Regions from separate parts of the Paenibacillus sp. FSL K6-3182 genome, predicted to be linked through region 1. Evidence: a T-box and tRNA genes for the amino acid it is inferred to sense, from the RefSeq annotation. Region 1 holds a T-box; the other holds one or more tRNA genes.
The links. A T-box is a leader RNA that pairs with one kind of tRNA and senses whether it is charged. The one in region 1 lies ahead of tyrS (tyrosine--tRNA ligase), so its partner is inferred to be a tRNA-Tyr.
Positions count from the first base shown of each region.

Region 2: it encodes a tRNA-Tyr, which carries the amino acid that the T-box ahead of tyrS (tyrosine--tRNA ligase) is inferred to sense. The anticodon was not compared.

Region 1 covers NZ_CP150265.1:3,185,177-3,196,777, forward strand. Annotated here, with positions in the region: gene MHH56_RS13695 (transglycosylase domain-containing protein) at 1-2,648, opposite strand, end outside; T-box leader at 2,770-3,074, shown strand; gene tyrS (tyrosine--tRNA ligase) at 3,132-4,385, shown strand; gene MHH56_RS13705 (protease) at 4,517-5,047, shown strand; gene MHH56_RS13710 (flotillin family protein) at 5,074-6,597, shown strand; gene rpsD (30S ribosomal protein S4) at 6,658-7,260, opposite strand; gene MHH56_RS13720 (diguanylate cyclase) at 7,593-9,566, shown strand; gene MHH56_RS13725 (hypothetical protein) at 9,691-10,428, shown strand; gene MHH56_RS13730 (aminopeptidase) at 10,464-11,579, shown strand.
Region 2 covers NZ_CP150265.1:200,614-212,214, reverse strand. Annotated here, with positions in the region: gene MHH56_RS01050 (ATP phosphoribosyltransferase regulatory subunit) at 1-462, opposite strand, end outside; gene MHH56_RS01045 (acyltransferase) at 658-1,191, opposite strand; gene ppaX (pyrophosphatase PpaX) at 1,184-1,849, opposite strand; gene lgt (prolipoprotein diacylglyceryl transferase) at 1,873-2,874, opposite strand; gene hprK (HPr(Ser) kinase/phosphatase) at 2,896-3,834, opposite strand; gene MHH56_RS01025 (DUF4179 domain-containing protein) at 3,956-5,320, opposite strand; gene MHH56_RS01020 (sigma-70 family RNA polymerase sigma factor) at 5,265-5,858, opposite strand; gene ugpC (sn-glycerol-3-phosphate ABC transporter ATP-binding protein UgpC) at 6,059-7,180, opposite strand; gene MHH56_RS01010 (helix-turn-helix domain-containing protein) at 7,270-8,412, opposite strand; gene MHH56_RS01005 (MraY family glycosyltransferase) at 8,587-9,534, opposite strand; gene ssuE (NADPH-dependent FMN reductase) at 9,724-10,278, shown strand; tRNA gene MHH56_RS00995 (tRNA-Lys) at 10,426-10,501, opposite strand; tRNA gene MHH56_RS00990 (tRNA-Tyr) at 10,517-10,601, opposite strand; tRNA gene MHH56_RS00985 (tRNA-Phe) at 10,640-10,715, opposite strand; tRNA gene MHH56_RS00980 (tRNA-Asp) at 10,732-10,808, opposite strand; tRNA gene MHH56_RS00975 (tRNA-Val) at 10,844-10,919, opposite strand; tRNA gene MHH56_RS00970 (tRNA-Met) at 10,943-11,019, opposite strand; rRNA gene MHH56_RS00965 (23S ribosomal RNA) at 11,172-11,601, opposite strand, start outside.

The DNA.
Region 1 (11,601 bases):
GCATTGGAGGCATACACTTTCATACGTTTGTCTGCACCGACAACAATGGATTCCCCTTGCTTCTCATAAGGCCCTTGATTAACCGAACGGTACACGCGGTAACCAACGACATCAGCAGCAGTACTATCATTAAATGTCAATATAAGCACGCCATCCGACGATTGCAGCTTAACGCTTGCCGGAGGCGGTGGAGCTGCTCCATCGTCAACGCGAGGGTCTGGTTTAGACGGCGCGTTGTTTTCTGCATCAGCTGGAAGGTAAATATCAAGTGGACGACGACTGCTAGCCGGAAGTTTCTGCTGTGCTGCCTTAATTTCATCCATAAGAACATCCAGTGGTTTTTTACGTTTAATAACGATTTGTTCCTTAATCATATCGCTAGGAGTAGCTGGGTTCGGAACATAGTTAACGCCATTGAAGGAAATATAAGCCATCTTCACGAGCGCGTCATCTGTTTTCTTAGGTATATCCTTCTTGTTAAACCAGTCAGTAACAAGCATGCCTGCTTGTTTCGTTAATTGACTTGGAAGCAAGCCGCTAGCGCTTGACACCGTAGCTTTGACAATGCCGGATGGACGTTCAAATTCTTTGGTTACAAAAATTCCCGGCTTCTTCTCAGCCATCTTATTCATAATGAGTGCCCAGATGGAACGAGCACGCGTTTTGCCGACTTCGGATAGGGAGTTGACCTGTTCCTCATAACCGGCCCACACGCCTAGCGTGATATCTGGCGAGAAGCCCATAAACCACACGTCACCGTAGCTTTGTGTAGAGCCTGTTTTACCGGCAATAGGAATTTCACCGTACTTATCGAATTGTGATTTCAATTTGTTAGCAGAACCGCTCTTGCTTGAAATAACAGTCGACAGCATATCTGTCATCAAGAAGGCACTCTGCTCCGAGAACACTCGTTTTGGTTCCTGCTTGTGTTCATATACAATTTTTCCGTTTGCATCTGTAATTTTTTGAATCATATAAGCATCATTGAAAACGCCTTTGTTCGGAATCGAGCCGTATGCATTCGTAAGCTCTTCAACCGATACGCCGATGCTTAGACCGCCAATTACACCGGTTTGTGCATAAGCATCTTGCGGCTGCAGCGTTGTAATGCCTAGCTTTTTAACGAACTCCCACGCATTTTCAATTTTGACTTCCTCATTGAAAATTTTCAGAGCAGGCAAGTTCAAGGAACGGTTTAATGCCTCACGCGCCGTTACTAGACCCGCGAACTTACGGTTTACGTTCATTGGGATATGGAAACCCTTCTGGCCATCTTTCAGGACAATTGGAGCATCGTCAATTATGCTCGCGGGCTGAATGATACCCATTTCAATAGCTGGAAGGTAAGCCGCCAATGTTTTCATCGTTGAGCCTGGCTGCCTTGTCATCTGAGTGGCATAGTTTAATTGCTCCTCATAGAAGTCTCGGCCTTCAAGCATTCCCACAATAGCGCCAGTTTTGTGATCGAGCATGATCGCAGCAATCTGCTCCAGCCCTTTTTTCTCGCTATATGGCGTGAAATTCTCATCATTGGTGCCAATCTCACGCATGAGCTGGTAGACATCCTTGTCGATGGTTGTATAGACATGGTAGCCGCCGCGTAGCAAATGATCGCGAGCTTCCTCAATAAGCGGAGCATTTTCTTTTTTGCGAAGGTCTGCTTTTGTTAAAGTAGAATCCTGCGCCATGAGCATAATTTCCGCTGCTTGACGTTCTGCTTCAAGCATGAGATAAGGATAGGTTGTATAGGCTTTTTCTTTTGGCTTAGCCAGCGTTTTCCTAATATCGAATTTGGACGCTTCGTCGTACTCTTGCTGAGTAATCCGCCCAGTCTCGAACATCCGCTTCAACACTGTTTTTTGACGTCCAAGCGCGAGTTCAAAGCCCGCCTCATTGAATTGACCTTTACCTGTGAACGCTGTATAGGCAGAAGGCCTTTGCGGTAGACCTGCCAAATAGGCAGACTGCGCGATATTCAGCTGGTTTAGATCCGAAATATCAAATATCCCTTTGGCAGCTGCTTTAATGCCGAACAAATTGTAGCCGCTGGAACCATTTCCGAAAGGAACCTTATTCAAATAAGCAGCTAAAATTTCTTCTTTCGTTAAATAACGTTCCATGCGCAGCGATAAAAATATTTCTTTAATTTTACGGCTATCTGTTTTGTCTAAACTTAGAAATACACGTCGCGCAAGCTGCTGAGTAAGCGTACTTCCGCCCGTTTGCGTATCTTCATTTAGAAGCTTTTGCTTTACTGCACGTCCAAGGCCGTTAATGTCTACGCCGTGATGCTCCAAAAAGTTATTGTCCTCAATGCCAAGTACGGCAGTAATAACCTGCGGCGGTAAATCATCATATGTAATAATCATTCGGTCCTCTGACGTTCTTAGCTGTCCGACAAGTGAATCATCATTGAAGTAAACAAATCCAGTGATGGCATTTTCGCCGATCTTCTCTAAAATAACGGATCGAGGTCTTACGCTTTCGTCTTTCACAAGCGCGGCCACATAACCAGTTACTGCTCCACCGGCAAGCAATCCGATGAAGATTCCGAAATATACCATCCATTTAGCTGTTATAAAAGTTACGATTCCAAATGTACGCCATTTGCTTCTTTTGTTTGGCGCAGGTTGACGATCTTCTTGCATTTCTATGACTCCTCCTCCAAATAGCACACCTATTATAACATAAATCGCTAAAGTAACGCATTCTTTCCTTGCATTGACTTCACAGCACTGCTATGGTATAAATTCAATAATGTTTTATCTAATCAATGCTTTGAAGGGCATGAGTAGACAGCGAATCGTACTTTCAGAGAGCCGGTGGGTGGTGGAAACCGGTATGCGCCGCTTGTTGAATTACCGCCTGGAGCTAAGTGAAGGAACCGTATACTGACAATCCTCTGCACATTTTGGCAAAAAAGCCTGTGGGGCAGTCGAATCAGCCGTAGTAGTTCACTTCGGAGCCCGTCTCCGTTATCAACAACGAAGTGAGAGTACCTCTTTTTTATGTGAAAAAAGGTAGGAGTACTCTAACGAGGGTGGTACCGCGAGCTAATCCTTCTCGTCCCTTGGGGCTGGAAGGATTTTTTATGTCTATATAGACGCATACAAAGGAGGAAAAGTTCTATGGTGAAGTGGGAAAGTTTAAGTGGTGAGCAGAAAAGTGAGGTCGAGCGTCAGCTGGCTGTCATTCGCCGCGGTGTTGTGGAGATTGTACCTGAGGATGATTTGAAAAATAAAATAGCGAATGCTGTCGCAACAGGAAAGCCATTAAATGTAAAGCTAGGACTTGATCCTTCAGCGCCAGACATTCATATCGGCCATACGGTTGTTCTTCACAAGCTTCGTCAATTTCAGGAACTCGGTCATCAGGTTCAACTGATTATCGGTGATTTTACAGGCAGAATTGGTGATCCAACCGGCAAATCGGAAACGAGGAAGCAGTTGACGGAAGAAGATGTGAAGCGGAATGCGGAAACATACCAAAAACAAATTTACAAAATATTAGATCCACAGCAAACAAAGCTCTACTACAACTCGGAATGGCTTGCACCGCTTAACTTTGCGGATGTTGTAAATCTAGCCGGGAAAGTAACGGTTGCACGCATGATGGAGCGTGATGATTTCACAAAGCGGTACACGAGCGGCTTGCCGATCAGCATTCATGAGTTTTTCTACCCGCTGATGCAGGGATACGATTCCATAGCTCTTGATTCTGATGTGGAGCTAGGAGGCACGGATCAGACATTTAACCTGTTAATGGGCAGAACCTTGCAGAAGGAATATAATAAACCGGGCCAAATCGTAATTACGACTCCTTTGATCGAAGGGTTGGACGGCGTAAATAAAATGAGCAAAAGCTTGGGCAATTACATCGGTATCGATGAAGAGCCAAACCAAATCTACGGCAAATCGATGTCGATTCCAGATAGGCTTATGCTCAAATATTACGAGCTTGCTACCGATTTAAGCAACGAGGAGCTTGCGGCATTGAAAGCTGGGCTAGCAGATGGTTCTGTACATCCTCGTGATGCGAAGATGCAGCTTGCAGCGACATTTGTACGAATGTACCACGGCGAAGAGGCAGCGAAAGCGGCAGAAAATCATTTTATAACCGTATTTCAACAACGTGCGCTGCCTGATGATATCGAAGAGGTATCGATTGCTGCGGAACAATTGGAAGATGGCCAAATTCGCATCGTGAAGCTGCTCACTCTGCTTGACTTGCTGCCAACGAGCAGTGAAGCGAGAAGAAGCGTTCAGCAAGGGGCAGTGCGTCTAAATGAAGAGAAGATAACTGATATTAATGCGGATATTTCTCCTAAGGATGGCGACGTGCTTCAAGTTGGAAAACGTAAATTTATAAAAATTAAATTAACATAATTGGAATAATAGAGCTTGTTGAAATGATAAAATTCAACAAGTTCTATTTTTTTAGAAACAAAAGAGCGTTTTCAACGTATTAAATAACGGAAGCATTAACAGGTTATGGATACTAAGGGAGGAGGAGAGAGTTGGAGACGCTATTTATGTCTTGTCTAGTCGGAGGAATCCTTTATGCGCTCGTAAGTATTATTTTTGGGGATTTGATCGGGCAAGCACTCGATGGAGCACTCGATTTTTTATCCTTAGATGGTCATTCATGGCTGTCGCCGACTGCGCTAGTAGGCGGGATAACCACTTTTGGCGGAGCAGGGATCCTACTCGGACGCTACACTGCCTTTAGTTCAACAGCCATCGTGGTGATTGCCTTATTCATCTCACTTACAGCTGCAGTAGCTGTTTTCTTTCTCTACATTAAGCCGATGGAGCAAAGCGAGAATTCAATCGCTTTTTCGCTTAATGATTTGTCGGGTAAGCTCGGGGAGGTGCTGGTCCCCATTTCTGCGAAGGGCTATGGTGAAGTGATGGTTAAGGTGGGAGCTGGATTTACGAATCAAATTGCAGCTAGCTTTGAAGGCGTTGAAATTACAAGTGGCTCCAAGGTTGTCGTTGTTGAGGTAAGGGACAGCACTTTGTATGTATCGGAAGTAAATCTATCTTAATTAAAGCAGCATAAGGGGGAAATTCAATGGAAGATATTTATGTTATACCAGCTATTGTAGTTGGCGTTTTTGTTATATTAGGTCTTGCCTTCTGGGCGCGCTACAAAACAGTTAGTCCAGACGAAGCGATGCTCGTAACGGGATCATTTCTAGGCTCCCGAAATGCGAGCACGGATGAATCTGGGCGTAAAGTGAAAATCATTAGAGGCGGAGGCGCGTTTATTCTGCCGATATTCCAGAAGGCTGAGTTTCTATCGCTATTGTCCCATAAGCTGGATGTATCGACGCCGGAGGTATACACAGAGCAAGGCGTACCAGTCATGGCAGACGGTGTAGCGATCATTAAAATTGGCGGTGCGGTTGAAGATGTGGCGACGGCGGCAGAACAGTTTCTAGGCAAGCCTACCGAAGCGCTCAAGGGTGAAGCACAGGAAGTATTGGAAGGACATTTGCGCGCAATTCTTGGCTCAATGACAGTTGAAGAGGTATATCGCAACCGCGATAAATTTGCGCAAGAGGTGCAAGGGGTTGCAGCTAAGGATTTGAAGAAGATGGGTCTTCAAATCGTTTCCTTCACGATCAAGGATTTGCGCGATAAACATGGATATTTGGACGCGCTTGGTAAACCGCGAATTGCTGCAGTCAAAAGAGATGCTGAGATTGCGGAAGCTGAAGCGATTCGGGATGCTAGAATTCAGAAAGCACTCGCTGCTGAGGCCGGTCAAAAGGCCGAGCTAGTGCGCGATACCAACATTGCTGAAGCAGAGAAAGAAAAGGAAATGAAGGTCGCGACGTTTAAACGTGATCAAGATACAGCAAGAGCAGAAGCGGATCAGGCTTATTCGATTCATGAAGCGCGTGCTAAGCAAAACGTAGTCGAAGAGCAAATGAAGGTTGAACTCGTACGTAAAGAACGTGAGATCGATCTGGAAGGAAAAGAAATATTGCGTCGTGAGAAGCAGTATGATGCAGAAGTGAAGAAAAAAGCCGATGCAGACCGTTACGCAGTTGTACAAGCGGCGGAAGCGAACAAGGCGAAGCTTCTTAATGAAGCTGATGCTCTGCAATACCGTATTGAAGCGGAAGCCAAGGCACATGCTACCCAGAAACGTTTGGATGGTTTAGCTGTTGCAGAAGCAGAGAGAGCGAAAGGTACAGCGGAGGCAGACGTTATTCGTCTTCGCGGTTTAGCAGAAGCGGAAGCAAAAGAAAAGCTAGCTGAAGCTTTTGAGAAATTTGGAGAAGCTGCAATACTTGATATTATCGTAAAAATGCTTCCTGAGCTGGCTGGCAAAATTGCCGATCCTATCGGCAACATTGATAAGCTTACTGTCGTTGATACAGGGAATGGCGAAGGGGCGGCACGTATAAGCAATTATGTGACTTCATTAATGTCTACTGCTCCGGAGATGCTGAAGAGCGTATCGGGAATCGACGTGAATGCAATCATTAAAGGACTAACGAATAGAGGCGGTAATCTACCTGCAGTACCTAGCAAGCCGGTTGATATTGCTGCTGCTCCTGCTGTAATTAAGCTTCCTGAACAATAAAGTAAGGCAGTGTAAACAGAAAAAAACCTTGAACCAAATGGTTCAAGGTTTTTTTGTTTATTAACGGCTGTAGAATTCGACGATTTGTTTCTCGTCGATATCTTGGGAAAGCTCACCGCGGTCAGGCAGACGAAGGAATTTACCTTCCATTGCTTGATCGTTGAACTCCAAGTAGTTCGGAAGGTGATGACGGCCTTCCATAGCTTCTTTAATTGTTCTAAGGCTGCGGCTGCGCTCGCGCAAACCGATTACATCGCCAAGAGAAACGCTGTAAGAAGCGATATCCACTTTCTTGCCGTTTACAGTTACGTGACCATGTGATACCAACTGACGAGCTCCTGCACGGGAGTTGGAAAGGCCAAGACGGTAAACGAGGTTGTCAAGACGGCTTTCAAGGAGGCCCATGAAGTTTTCACCGGCTTTACCTTTCATTTTTGCCGCTTTGTCAAACAAGTTGCGGAATTGTTTTTCGTTCAAACCGTACATGTGACGAAGCTTTTGTTTCTCTTGCAATTGAACGCCGTAACCGCTCATTTTTCTGCGTTGGTTAGGGCCGTGTTGACCTGGTGGAAAAGCGCGTTTTGCAAGTTCTTTACCCGTTCCGCTCAAAGAGATTCCAAGGCGACGGCTTAGTTTAAATTTAGGTCCTGTATAACGTGACATACGTAATATTAACTCCTTCATCAAATAAATTTGTGAATGGGGTTGTGTTTCGCCGAATACGTTCAATGTTCGAGCAAGCTCGTCCCTGATAGGCTAGTCAGCCGCTGGCCTATAGTGAACGTATTTCATGAGGGTGACACAAAACCGTACGCCCATCTATTCATCAATAAATAATATATGAAATAGATAGCTGTTGTCAAGGTTCACTAAGGAAATTTAATGATGTTTGAAACACATCGAAAGACCTATATTTTAAATACATAGTAGTGCAAATTTCTCAAAAATGGAGTATGATGATTGTAATATTAAGTGAAAATAGGAAGCTCATCACCTTGGTTGACAGATGGAAGGGTTGGGGCTGCATGGTTGATCGAATGAATAGCAATTTTGCATATCGTAAAACATCAACAATTGTGGATACATCAGCAGAGTCACAACCGATTTGGTTCATCAGCGAAGATATTAGCGATGCGGACAAGCCCTTGCTATCACCATTGTTCCAAGACAGTTTCAATCAGTGGGTAAGTGAAACATCAGGATTAGCCTCATTTGAGGCTGGTGAATTTGTGTTATTCAATAATGAAGCGGAAGAGATCTCATCTGAAGGTCTTTATGACGCTGAGGCTGGCGAGAAACGCAATGCTGCGCTTGCAAAGGTTGTCCAAAGCGTTATAAGCAGCGGTTTATCTTGCCATAATGAAGCAGATGGTCTATTTACAGCAGCAGTGCCTATTCATAGGCGAGGCGATGGTGCTGTTTTTTGTATTCTTGCTTATGTGTCTCCAATTGGTCATCAGAAGGACATCGCGCAGCTTCAAATGTGCTCATTGCATTTTCGCAGCTGCTTTTACCATAAGTTTGAACAGCTTTATGTCAAGGATTTGCTTTTGCAGCAGCAGCGGGCTGAGCAGGAAGCAAATAGAAGAGATTCTTTGTTTCAAGCAGCCAAACGGCTTTATGATCAAATCGATGTTGCATCGGTGCTATCAGAACTGCTTAGCAGCCTGGAACAGCTTTATCCAAACTCGGAAGTTCATTTGTATTTATCGCAGGACCACTTAAATGGTGATCCGCGTGTAAAGCCGCTTGTTTTCAAAAACTTGGAGCATGATCTTGTCACCAAGGCTTTTTTGAATGGCAAATCGGTTACGGAGCATGACAGAGACGGTACGCTTAGGCTGGCTGTTCCAATGAACGGCAAACAAGCCGCGTATGGTGTGCTTTGTTTGTATATAGGTCCAGGCAAATGGGATGAAGCAGACTTGCCTGCCTTCCTGCAGCTGGCGGATACTGCGGGATCAGCCTTCGAGAATGCGAAGCTGTATGAGCAATCTAATCTGCTTATTAATGAGCTGCGACTAATTAATGAGCTTACGAAACGATTAAACCAGTCGCTTAGGCTCAAAGAAATTTTTCAATTTGCTACCACTGAGCTTTTAACGATATTTGATGCGGATTATTGCTGTGTTTTGCAGCTTAACAAAGAAAAAAATCAATTCATCGTCATGTCCAGTAATTTTCCATCCCTGACGAGCGAGCAGTTTTTGCCCGATTACGGGTTCTGCGGAATGGTTTATCGAACCAAGGAGCCAATGATTATATCCGATTACTGGCATACTCGTGTTGTAACGTCCAAGCTAATGGATAATACTGGTTCAAGATCACTTATTGCCTCACCAATAATGGTTGATGGAGAGGTCGTTGGTGTTATTTTGATTACACACAAAGCGCCAAACTTCTTCTCCTACGATAATTATAAATTACTTCAAGTGATGAGCACGCACATTGGACTTGCTGTAACGAATGCTTCATTGCACGCTGAAGTGCGCCGGATGGTTATAACTGATAACTTAACTGGCTTGCATGCTCGCCACTATTTAAATGAACAAATTCAAAACCGTCAGCGCAAAGATCCATTCGGCTCACTTATTCTTGTAGATATCGATTTATTTAAACGCATCAATGATACGTATGGACATCAAGTTGGTGATCGTATACTCATCCAAGTGAGCAATATTATTAGAGGATCGATCAGGCAGGGAGATATTGCTGCGCGCTGGGGCGGTGAAGAGCTTGCGATTTACTTGCCAGGCATTCGGGCTGAGCAAGCGTATCGCATCGCCGAACGAATACGGGTGCATGTGGAGATGGAAACGGATCCTGTCGTAACCGTATCCTGCGGCGTATCCGAATGGAAGTTTGAGGATGAGAAAATTAGCGTTGAGTCATTATTTTATCGTGCAGATATGGCACTTTATGAAGCTAAGCATAATGGAAGAAATTGCATCATTGTTGGTCAGAACTAAAATCATGAACATTGTAAAGAGAAGGATGCTGATTGCAGCATCCTTTTTTTTTGTTCCTATTTGGAATAATGAGCTTGCAGGTTAGGGACGCTACTATAGAACATGTTGGACGGGAGGTAAGCATATGAAAAAAGAGAAAGCAATTAGCGTAATTGTGGTCACGCTTGTATTCATGCTCTCAATTGCCGGATGCGGAAATGTGGGTAAACATCGTTCACCTGAGGAATGGCTGTCTTTGTCTTATTCGGGGCTTGCCGCAACGGATCAATATGATTTTACAGGGTCGATGAGCATAAAGACAGACGGTGGTCTAGCTTTTAAACCGGAAGTGTTCGAAGGCAAGGTCGTGGATCATCAGCAGTTGACATTGCAGACGAATAGTCAGGAAACGATGCATTGGAATCCAGTAAAGGTGCTTGAGACGTTGAATCAGTCCAATGATGAGGTTCGGATCGTAAATGGCAGCAACGATAAGGATACCGTAACGCTGTTGATTACTGAGAATGCAAAGGTTTCAAAGGAGAAATGGGAACAGCGTTTGCGGCAGCAGCTAGATCAGCTTGGAGCAAACATGCCTTCCAAAGATAAGCCTTTTCACCAAGAATGGATGGAGGAATTGGCACGATCGCGCAGCCAGCTTGATGCCATGCTTTCGACCATGCAGGCGACTACGGAGTATGAGCTCGTTATCGACCGCACGAAGCTGCTTCCGCTGAAGATGGAAGAGAAAACATCCTTTCAGTACACCTATAACAAACGTCCATTTTCTGAATCAAGATACACGACAGTTAGGTTTCAATCCTTTAACGGTGCGTTGAGCAACACTGTTCAGCAGATGCATAAACGTGTTACGATGGATTAGTTTATGATCGAAAGTTAGAAGGAGAGGAATTTTACATGCGTGATTCAAGATTGCAAAAGCTGGCGCGAAATTTAGTCGAATATTCTATCGATGTTCAAGCAGGGGAGAATGTGCTAATTGACATGGTTGGTTCAGAACGAGAGCTGACCAAGTGTTTAATAGAAGAGGTTGCAAGGCGGGGCGGCAGGCCGTTTGTAGAATCGAGCGATCGTTCTGTTCTTCGTACTTTGCTGAAGCATGCTACGAAGGAGCAAATGGAGCTTTGGTCGTCGCTTGATTTGGAGCGGATGAAAAATATGCAAGGATATATCGCCGTTCGCTCAGGAGACAATGTGAATGAATTTGCTGGAATTCCTGATGCCAACATGCGCCTATACGATCAAATTTATAGAAATCCGGTACATTCCGAACAGCGCGTTAAAAAAACAAAATGGGTCGTTTTGCGTTACCCAAGCCCATCCATGGCTCAGCTGGCCAATATGAGCACGGAAGATTTCGAAGACTTCTATTTTGATGTATGCAACTTGGATTATGCCAAAATGGACGCAGCGATGAACCCGCTTCAGAAGCTGATGAGTGAAACAGATCGAGTGCGGATTGTATCGCCAGGCACGGATTTAAGCTTCTCGATTAAGAATATCGGAGCGAAAAAATGCTCTGGCCACCGAAATATTCCCGATGGAGAAGTGTTCTCAGCTCCGGTTCGCGATTCGGTGCAAGGTACGATTACTTACAATGCGCCTAGCGTCTATTCTGGCGTTACGTTCCAAAATATTTCACTGACATTTGAAAACGGCAAAATCGTAAAAGCAGAAAGCAATGACAATGTTCGTTTGAACGAAATTTTAGACATGGATGAAGGCGCTCGCTATATTGGTGAGTTTGCAATCGGATTTAATCCGCATATTTTGCATCCCATGAATGATATTTTGTTTGATGAGAAAATTGCCGGCAGTTTGCACTTTACGCCAGGTCAAGCCTATGATGAGACGGATAATGGCAACCGTTCTGCTGTTCATTGGGATCTCGTACTTATTCAACGCCCAGAATACGGCGGCGGCGAAATTTATTTTGATGATGTTCTTATTCGCAAAGATGGCGTTTTCGTCATTCCAGAGCTTGAAGGGTTAAATGCTGAAAACCTCAAATAAGCAAATACGCTCCAATCGTATT
Region 2 (11,601 bases), 3.0 Mb from region 1:
ACCGGCAGCTTTAAGCGACGCGATTGCAAGAGCAACAACCTCTGCATCCGCTTCTGCAGAAGAATCACCAACTAGCTCTACGCCCGTTTGGAAAAATTCTGCCTCGCGGCCCGCCTCTTCCTCTATCGCCCGAAACACATTAGAGTGATACGACAGACGCTGCGGAAAATCCGCTTGCTTCAATAAGGATGACACCACACGAGCGATTGGCGACGTCATATCAGAGCGCAGCACCAGCGTTGTTCCACGATTGTTAAGCAGCTTGAATAACTTCTGATCGGATGTAGAGCTGGCTACACCTACTGTATCGTAATATTCCATTGTTGGAGTTATAATTTGTTCGTAGCCCCAGCCCTGCATGCAGGCAAGAACCTGACGTTCAATATGACGCAGCTTAGCCACTGCACTTGGCAAATAATCTTTAACGCCTATCGGCTTCTCAAATACTTTTGGTTTAGACATCCAATATCACCTTCGTTTACTTTAGTGGTTTAAAGCGATACCATGTTACCATGCTAACAAATTAAAGAGTTTAGTCGTAATATTAGCATGAAAAGCTTATTTTCGTCAAGTTGAAATCGATCCGTTTTACGCCAAAAAAGAAAGCCTCGACCGGCTGCGAGACGAACTCGCACGGACGAAGCTTTCCATAGCCCATTAGTTTAAAATGTTGCGCACATTCTCATCAAATTCGCTTGGCACGACCATTTCGCTTCGTCTAATTTCCCGCATCGGATTGCCTCCTACAAATGCATAAGCAGGCACATCCTTATGGACAACTGATCCAGCAGCTACAATGGCATGATCACCGATTGTTACACCTGGCAATATCGTCGTATTTGCTCCTATCATAACATGAGAGCCTATCACGACGTCGCCGAGACGATACTCCTTGATCAAATATTCATGAGTTAGAATGGTTGTATTATATCCGATAATTGTATTATTGCCTACCGTTATACGCTCGGGAAAAAAGACATCGACCATGACCATAAGTGCAAAAGCGGTATGTTCTCCGACCTTCATGCCGAGCAAACGGCGGTAAATCCAATTTTTTAACGGAAGAATCGGACAATAGCGCGCTAGCTGGATGCAAATGAAATTACGAACCGATTTGAATCGGCTGACCGTTGAATATACTTGCCACAGCGCGTTTGGCCCTTCCACCGGATATCGTTCAACTTTACGCAAATGTTTCCCGCTCCATTCCGACAAAGGAATAGAGATCGCGCATGTCGTGAATGACATGATGGGCTCCGGCATCCTTAAGGATTTGCTCGCCTTTTAGCGACCAAGCGACACCAACTGCTATCGCACCTGCTGCAATCGCCGACTCGATATCCACTGTGCTGTCTCCAACCATAATGGTCGTTGCCGGATCTGCGCCGAGCAGTCTGATTGCTTTGCTCACTGGTTCTGGATGCGGCTTAGCATGAACAACATCATCAATCGTTACAATGGTATCCACGAAGTCGAACAGCCCAACGTATTTCAAGCCGCGTTCCGTTGTCAGACGCATTTTTGTCGTAACGACGCCAATTTGAATACCTTGCTTATGCATCCGCTCAATAACTTCTATGACGTAATCAAATGGTTTTACATATTCATCATGCAAACGCAGATTAACTTCGCGATACGCTGCCACAAGATGTGTTACTTCATCCAATCCCGAGAATAGCTTCATTTGATCCGTAAGCGGCTGCCCCATGCTTGGAATAATATGCTCTCTTCCGAATCCTTCTGGTGCTACGCCTTGTAAAGACTCTATGAACGAGCGGATGATAAGCTCATTGGTGTCGATAATCGTGCCGTCCAAATCGAACAGCATCGTTTTGATATTGCCCGTCATCGATAAACCTCCCTAAATTACATTTAACGCTTGCCAACCTCATCATCTTTTTTAGTGCCAGCAGGTTGGTCTTTACCCTTTTTCTCAGAATCTGATCCCACATTACGCTCTGGCTTGCTAGTCGTAATTGGATCAAGGTAATGAGCAGAGGCAAGTCCCGTCTTACGTCGTACGATAATAAGTACAACCGCACCAACGATTAAGAGCAGCGCCAGTACTTGTGAAATCCTTATGTTGCCGTACGCAGGATCCAAGTAGCCTTGTTTGAACAAAACCTCCATTGGAGTCCAGAGGCCATTAATAAACGATGCCAGCCACGATGGTCCTCTAAATGCAAGACTGTCCGTACGAAGCGCTTCAATAAAGAAACGGCCGATTGAATACCAGATAAAATAGCTGGCCATCAGCTCTCCTGCGCGCAAAAACTTTTGGCGGCGAAGGATGAACAATATAGCAATACCGACCAAGCTCCATACGGATTCATACAAGAAAGCCGGGTGACGGTATTCACCTTGAATAAGCATTTGATCCACGATAAACGATGGTAAATGAAGTGTATTGCGAAGGAAAGACTCGCTAACCACACCGCCATACGCCTCTTGGTTCATGAAATTTCCCCAACGACCAATCATTTGACCTGCAAGCAGTCCAGGTACACAAATGTCTACCAAACGCCAGAAGTTATAACCTTTATAGCGGAAATAGAAGAACCCGCAAATAAAAGCTCCGATTATCGCACCATATATCGCGATACCGCCATTCCATATTTTGAACACATCTACAAAGTTGCCTTTATAATCTTCCCATTTGAACGCTACATAATAAATTCGCGCTCCAATAATGGCGGAAGGGACGCCCAGCAGCAGCAAATCCATGAAAAAATCCGGCTTAATTCCGAATCGTTTACCTTCTTGCACTGCGAGAAGCAGCCCCACTAATGCCGCCGTTCCCAGAATAATGCCATACCAATGCACTTCAATAGAGCCTAATGTGAAGGCAATTGGGTTTAATATCAATGTCTTCATTTAGTTATATCCCCTTTAGGTTCAATCGTATTCGTCCATATCGTCAGCGATCGTTTCCGTAAGCTTATTCGTAAACTGCAGCGCCGCATTGTAACCCATTCGTTTCAAGCGGAAATTCATTGCTGCCACCTCGATGATGACCGCTAAGTTACGACCGGGTCTTACTGGCACAGTTACGAGCGGAATGTCCGTCTCGATAATACGGGTCGTTTCTTCATCCAATCCAAGGCGATCATATTGCTTGTCCTGCTGCCAGTTTTCCAGCTTAATGACAAGGCCGATACGCTTCTGCGTCCGAACTGCCCCTGCGCCAAAAAGTGTCATTACATTAATAATACCCAGCCCTCTAATCTCTAGCAGGTGACGAATAAGCTCTGGCGCACTGCCGTGCAGCTGCGCATCGGAGGTTTGCATAATTTCTACTGCATCATCAGCGACAAGCCGGTGTCCGCGTTTGACAAGCTCTAGCGCCGTCTCGCTTTTACCGATGCCGCTTCCTCCAGTAATAAGCATTCCAACGCCGTATACGTCAACAAGAACGCCATGAATCGTTGCTGTCGGAGCTAGCTTTCTCTCCAAAAAGTCCGTAATTCTGCTGGACAAAATGGTTGTAGCCACATTGCTTCTGAGCAGCGGAATTTGTTTCTCATTACATTGATCTACAAGCTCTTGAGGCGCTTCCAGCCCTCTTGTCAAAATAATGCAAGGTGTATCCTCGTTGCATAAACGAACCATACGATCCTTGCGCTCTTCACCGTCCAGCATATTTAGGAACGAGATTTCCGTTCTTCCAAGCAGCTGTACCCGCTCACTTGGATGGTAGTGGAAATATCCAGCCATTTCGAGTCCAGGCCGATACAAATCATCTACTGTAATGGCGCGCTTCATTCCATCCTCGCCCGCAATAATCTCAAGCTGAAATTGTTTAACGAGCTCAGATACTTTCACTTTTTTCGGCATCGTAGGGCCTCCCTCATATGACAACTGCTATTGTGTATATGTATGATATTTTCCAATGTCTTCATCGTAAAGGAAAAAGGCGCTGAACGCAACGTTTCCTCCGCTGCTCAGCGCCTTCGACTTATTTTATCGGTATACTTATCGGTTTTAATACATAACCAGGGTACTGCTCAATACTGAATGTTAACGGCTGCTTGTAATCTGCTGCTGGAATTCGATAAACATAGGTCACTTTATCTTCATTTGAATTCCACTGCACCCCCCGATTATCTGAAATAGGGTAAGATTCACCAGCACCGTCCTTAAAGGTGCCGCCGTGCGGAAATAATGTATACCCCGGCTTCTTATCGATCTCATCCTGACTTAGCAAATCAAACTTCACTTCATACTCACCATTTAGCAGCTCTTTGCTGGCTAATAGAAGCCTATTATTCGGTGATGATAAAGTTTCTATTTTATCCGTATCCACTGTGATGCTTAAATTGTTTTCCGACAAGTACAAACCGTCCGCAATTAAAGTTAACTTTTTGGGCTTAACGAAATAACTGCTCTTAAAGTGAAGGGTAATTGATGTATTAGAATCGCCAAATGCAGAATTCGACTCATATCGCCTGCCTTTCTCATCAACAAGCGCTATATTTATAAAACCATTTGCGTGTTTGTCATTATTTGCATCTGCTTCGATTGTCACTGCTATTTGAAGCGGTGTTATGACAGCATTTTTCACCGTAAAACGTTGTCCTCCGACCTCAACCTTTTGCTCGATCGAGATTTCTTCACGCATCCCCTCGAATCTTTTATGCTCAATTGGAAAATCAACCTTTAGCCACTGACCGCCAAGCAATAGGCTGAATTGTAAGCTCTCCGGCATTTTAGAACCTTCGCCCATTAGTATATCTAAATATTGATGCACAGGAACGCTTGAATCCTCGGTATCATCATTCGGATAATGCGATGAACCAATGGAAGCGACCAAATCCTTACCATCACTCGTTTTTAATTTATACTCCAGAAATCCTGTATTGCCGTTAATTCCTGGTCCCTCTACCGTATACAGAATAGCCATACGCTGATCATCGGCTATAATACCATCAACCGTAAAAATGTAGCCGTTTTTCTCGTCCGAGAGCTTTATAGGCTGTATGAAATCATTTTCCATTGCTGTAATCAAGGACTTATCTCCCTGAATCAACTCAACAAACCCGCTGAAACCCGGAATTTCCTTCACAATAGAAGCAAACACAGGAGATACGCGAACGAACGCGGTTAGAAGTAGGATTACACTTAGCCCTGCAGCAATCATGCTCACACTCCATCTTTTTCTGTTTCTACGTATGGATCGCTTCCGCCCCTGCTCAATCCCACTTCGTATTGCTGCATCCAGCGCCAGCTCCGGCATCACAACAAGCTCCTGATTCACATGGTCAATGTCACTTCGCAGCGCCTGATTGGCTTGCCTGAACGGCGTCTCCTTGGCCTCGCTCATTTCGTATCTCCTCCTTCATATGTGCCATATCTGCTCTTAGTCCTTTTAATGCTTTGTTCAGCCATGTTCGAATGGTTCCATCAGGCTTCTCCAATAGCTCGGCAATTTCCGTAATCGTCATATCTCGATAATATTTGAGTGTTATCACCATACGATAGTTAACCGGAAGCAGTTGAATCTGCGCAGCCATATCAAGACGTGCTGCTGTCTCATCGTACTCTACTGTCTTTTCCCTCAAATCATATTGCTCGGCTATCGAATCGGTAGGACGCTCCCTCGTTTGCTTCTTCTTAGCATCCATACACACACGGATCAAAATACGAATGGCCCACGTTGTAAAAAATTTTGGCTCCCTTAATGTGTGCTTTTTCGTCCATATCCGGCAAACCGTTTCTTGTATAGCCTCTAATGCATCCGACTCATTTCGCATATATGAATAAGCAATCCCATACATTTGATGCTTATCTAGATCAATACGCTGCAGCAGCGCCGTTTCATCGCCCCGTATAGCCGCTTCAGCCCACTCATCCTTATTCATGCCTCTTCCCTCCTGCCCAGGCTGCCTCTCATTTCTTATACATTATTCCTGTTTTGTATTAGACAGCCGAAGCATGGAAATGGTTTTGTTTGACTCCTATTTATTTAATCGCAACAGTCAATTCGACAAAAACGCCCTCTATTTTTAAATAAAAAAAAGAACGATCGGATAATCCGACCGTTCTTCTTCCATACTATTTATTAAGCTTCGAAAATGTTAAGTTCTGTCGTTTTGTCGAACAAGTGTACTTTGTTCATGTCAAGCGCAAGCTTAACAGTTGTGCCATCACGTAGACCAGAGCGGCCATCAACACGAGCGATAACTGTGTCAGTGCCGATACCGTTCAGGTACAAGTACATCTCGTGACCAAGGTTCTCAGCAACCTCAACATTTGCGTTCACGATTGTTTGTGGGGATGCTTCCAAGAATACTGGCTCTTCGTGAAGATCCTCTGGACGAATGCCAAGAATCACTTCTTTGCCGATGTAACCTTTCGAGCGAAGCGATGCTGCTTTGCCTTCTGGAACAACTACATCAACGCCGCTTGCTTTGAAGCGAAGTGCGCCGCCTTGCTCTGTAAGCGAACCGCTGATAAAGTTCATCGATGGAGCGCCGATAAAGCCAGCTACGAAGATGTTAACCGGGTGGTTATACAGTTCTTCTGGTGAAGCTGTTTGTTGAATGAAACCGTCTTTCATAACAACGATACGGTCACCCATTGTCATTGCCTCGATTTGGTCATGCGTTACATAGATAGTTGTTGTTTCAAGACGTTTTGTAAGCTTGCTGATTTCCGCGCGCATTTGTCCACGAAGTTTCGCGTCCAAGTTGGAAAGCGGCTCATCCATCAAGAATACTTGTGGCTCACGAACGATTGCGCGTCCTAGAGCGACACGTTGACGTTGACCACCGGAAAGTGCTTTTGGTTTACGGTCAAGCAAATGCTCGATATCTAGAATTTTAGCAGCTTCACGAACACGTTTGTCGATGTCTGCTTTTTTGAATTTACGAAGTTTAAGGCCGAAAGCCATGTTTTGGTAAACGTTCATGTGTGGGTACAACGCGTAGGATTGGAATACCATCGCGATGTCGCGGTCTTTAGGAGCTACATCGTTCACAAGGCGGTCGCCGATGAACAATTTGCCTTCGGAAATTTCTTCAAGGCCTGCAATCATACGAAGAGTTGTCGATTTACCGCAACCAGATGGTCCGACCAATACGAGAAACTCTTTGTCTTTAATATCTAAGTTAACGTCAGTAACCGATGCTTTGTCAGTACCCGGGTATTTTTTGTAAATGCCTTCTAAACGTACGCCTGCCATGATAATTTTCCCCCTAGAAAGAAATTTCGTTATGCCTATATCTTATCCCACTGGGGAGCTTGTGACTATGCACATACTTTACAAAAAAACTAATTTCTTTTCGTAACTTTGTACAATAGTAATATAATTTTGACTAGTACGGCATCCCTAAATTGACGAACATCTAAACCAGTCTCTTGTTTAAGCTTGTCTAAACGATATAATAATGTATTTCTATGAATGTATAATTTCTTCGCTGTCTCACTAACGTTGCAATCAAGCGTAAAAAATGTTTCCAATGTACTCAGCATTTCTGATTCAACGAATAGATCCGCTCTTTTTAACGACTGCTCCAAATATCTCGCACGATGAACCTCCGGAATAGCATTCAACAAACGTTCCAACTGAAGCATCCACGGCAAATAAATATTCGTTCCTACATGGAATTTTCGGCCGAGATTAATCGTCTCCCGCAGCAGCATCGTTGTCTCAATCATACCTTTTGCAGGTGATGAAGGATGAGCGACTGCGATATGGCATTCACCAATCCACTCACTGGCAAGCATCTCATGTAATCCAAGCCCAATCGAAGCTAGACTATCCTCAATCGTCTCTTCCTCCTGCTCATCGAAAGCATCGGAATCCTCATCTCTTAGCAAGGACATCGAACCCCATATGAGCCATTCTTGGCTCTTGAGCGGAATAAGCAAGACATCGTCGGACATAAATGAACGCAGAAGCTTTTCTAATTCAGAATAGGTTGCATGCTTCGTGCCAGACTGCTCTGTAACGAGTAAGAAAGGTATCATTTCATTAAATAAGCGACTGCCAACGGTTAAATGATCAGGTAAAGAATATGCGGGCTCATCCGATTCCAGCTGCTTCTGAATCCAATCTCCAAGCTTAAGCGCTTGCCTCTCTGATTCAGAGAGCGCCGCATTTTTTTTCTCCATTAAATGTCCGCGGTTAAGCTGCAAAGTCCAGCTTATCAATTCCTTCTCTATTGCCTGAAGCGATGGACAATCAATTTCTAATAAATCCACTTCATATTCCGCAGATGAAATGACAATCCACGTTTTTTCGTCTTTTTCTACGCGTTGGCCTTCTATAGGAGAAGATCCTATATGATCGCCTAACCACACCACATCAGCATTGCTAATTAAATCGTTCCACTCCGCTATAGATTTCGAAACAGCATGTACCGGACAGTTCAAAATGTGCTTCAGCGGCTTCAACCAGTCTGTCGTGCTCATTTCTCTATCTCCAATCTCCACAAGCATTTGCGGCTGCGTGCTTCCTCCTATGGGAGGACACCTATTGCGATTAGCAGCTCCATATAAGCGGATTAATAAGTAAAAAAAGTTTATTCGCACCTTTATGTGGAATAACGCTTTTTCCCGTCATTGTACCACAAGAGCTTGCTTAATTCAGCCTATTACCAGTAAAAGAATGATTGACAAGAGCGCGAATAACGCAGCAATTAAATATAGAAACGAAACCGTTTGAACCTGGCTCAGTCCCCATTTCATCAAAAGATGATGCGTATGCAGCTTGTCCGCATGATGCAAGCCTTTACCGCTTATAAGCCTGCGCAGCATGACATAAGCCGTGTCAAATATAGGCAATCCAAGCGCCAGTAATGGAACTAGCAAGGTAATAAATGTTGCTTTCTTAAACGCTCCATCAACAGCTATTACAGCAAGCGTAAAGCCTAGGAAGGTCGCTCCTGCGTCACCCATAAAAATTCTAGCTGGATAAAAATTATGAACCAAAAAACCAAAGCATGCTCCGGCTACAATAATGGCAAGAATAGCGGTGCTTGGCTGACCTTTGACGAGCGCCACCGTCAATAGCGTAAGTGCTGACAGCGTGCATACCCCTGAAGCCAGCCCATCTACGCCATCAATAAAGTTGATCATATTGATTAGCGCGAAAACCCATAGCATCGTTGTCAGCCACGATACCCAATCGGGAAATGAAATAAACAAATGTGTAAACGGATTGGTAATACCCGCAATTTTGATATGAAATAAGCTTGGGATTGACGCAGCACCCATATAGAGGATGACACGCGGCCATATCGGAAAATCTTTCCCTTTTGCCTTTGACGCATCATCAAGAAGTCCAATAATTACGAGCACTGTTCCACCCGTAACTATGGTCCAAGTGAGCGGAGTGAACCCGATAAAAATAAACATCGTAACGATACAGCCAACAAAAATAGCCGCGCCACCCATGAGAGGGATCGGCTTGTTATGTATTTTTCTCTGATTAGGACGATCGACAAAACCAAGTCGCAGCGCAAATACACGAAGCGGTGGTACGCTTGCAAATACGATCGCGAAGCTAATTAAAACCGCTAATCCGTATACCATTGCAACTACCCCTTTTTCTATTTCATTCCTATATGTATACATTGTTCCCTTATATCGATAAAATACAAGAAACAAATCAAACCTGTTTGACCAAATAACATCTGCCATGGTACTATCTATTCAAAGTTTACTTATCGGATTAATGTAATTACTTATCCTACTATTTATTTGACAAAGAGGAGTGCACCCATGTCCAAGATTGTAATTATTTCAGGCAGTCCAAATGCTTCATCCCGATTAAATGGCATAACACAGTACGTAGAACAACAATTGATAACAAAAAGTCTTTCGGTTGAAACCATAACCGTGGTTTCTTTGCCAGCCGAAGATCTAATTCACGCTCGTTTTGGCAGCCCTGCTATTATAGAAGCCAATCAGCTTGTCGAGAATGCAGATGCTGTTATTATTGCAAGCCCAGTTTACAAAGCATCTTATACTGGCGTTCTAAAAACGTTTCTAGATCTACTGCCGCAGAAAGGACTTGATGGTAAAATCATTGCTCCTCTGTTTATCGGCGGCACCATCGCTCATCTACTCTCTATTGACTATTCCCTCAAGCCGGTACTCGCATCCATGGGCGCGAAATTATATGTAAGCGGAGTGTACGCCGTTGATTCCCAAATCGAGCGTTCACAAGAGCCAAATGAAGCTCCAGTATTTGAATTAAATGATGAACTTAAACTTCGTCTAAACGAAACGGTAAACGAGCTTGCTTATGAATTGAATCTACGGAGTAAAAACTAAGATTCATTCATTATCTGGTTTTAACTATGCAAAAAAAGAGTTTGCTCATCTTAATGATGGGCAAACTCTTTTTTATTTCGAATATAATCAAACAAAAAAACCGTAGATCCTAAGATCTACGGTTGTATAGGTTTGTTTAGAAAAAAATGGTGAGCCATGTAGGATTCGAACCTACGACACCCTGATTAAAAGTCAGGTGCTCTACCAACTGAGCTAATGGCTCTTGCTGTAAAAGAAATGGTGGAGGATGATGGATTCGAACCACCGAACTCAGAGAGAGCAGATTTACAGTCTGCCGTGTTTAGCCACTTCACTAATCCTCCATACTATTACTTATTTCTCGTCGCAACGAAAAATAAAGTGGTGGCTCGGGACGGAATCGAACCGCCGACACGAGGATTTTCAGTCCTCTGCTCTACCGACTGAGCTACCGAGCCTTACTTTAAAGAAAAATGGCGGAGCTGACGGGATTCGAACCCGCGGTCTCCTGCGTGACAGGCAGGCATGTTGGGCCACTACACCACAGCTCCAAGTGGATCCGGTCATAAAACCGAATAAGTACATATGGTGGAGGATGACGGGATCGAACCGCCGACCCTCTGCTTGTAAGGCAGATGCTCTCCCAGCTGAGCTAATCCTCCAGATGTTACAATAAAAAAGGTAATGGTAGCGGCGAAGGGGATCGAACCCCCGACCTCACGGGTATGAACCGTACGCTCTAGCCAGCTGAGCTACACCGCCACGCTTGTCCCCCGAATAGTTGTCGATTGCAGCGTTCGGGGACGCTTGCAAAGTCAGAACATTACGCCCTGAAAACTGGATACGAAAGATTAGGCTTGCTGAAGCCTTTTATGCTGCTGTCTACTGGATGTATGGGTCACAGTAAACGTGTTTAGGATAAGCCCTCGACCGATTAGTATTCGTCAGCTACACACATTGCTGTGCTTCCACCCCGAACCTATCAACCTCGTCGTCTTCAAGGGGTCTTACATACTGGGAAATCTCATCTTGAGGGGGGCTTCACGCTTAGATGCTTTCAGCGCTTATCCCGTCCGTACTTGGCTACCCAGCGGTGCTCCTGGCGGAACAACTGGTACACCAGCGGTACGTCCATCCCGGTCCTCTCGTACTAAGGACAGCTCCTCTCAAATTTCCTGCGCCCGCGACAGATAGGGACCGAACTGTCTCACGACGTTCTGAACCCAGCTCGCGTACCGCTTTAATGGGCGAACAGCCCAACCCTTGGGACCTACTTCAGCCCCAGGATGCGATGAGCCGACATCGAGGTGCCAAACCTCCCCGTCGATGTGGACTCTTGGGGGA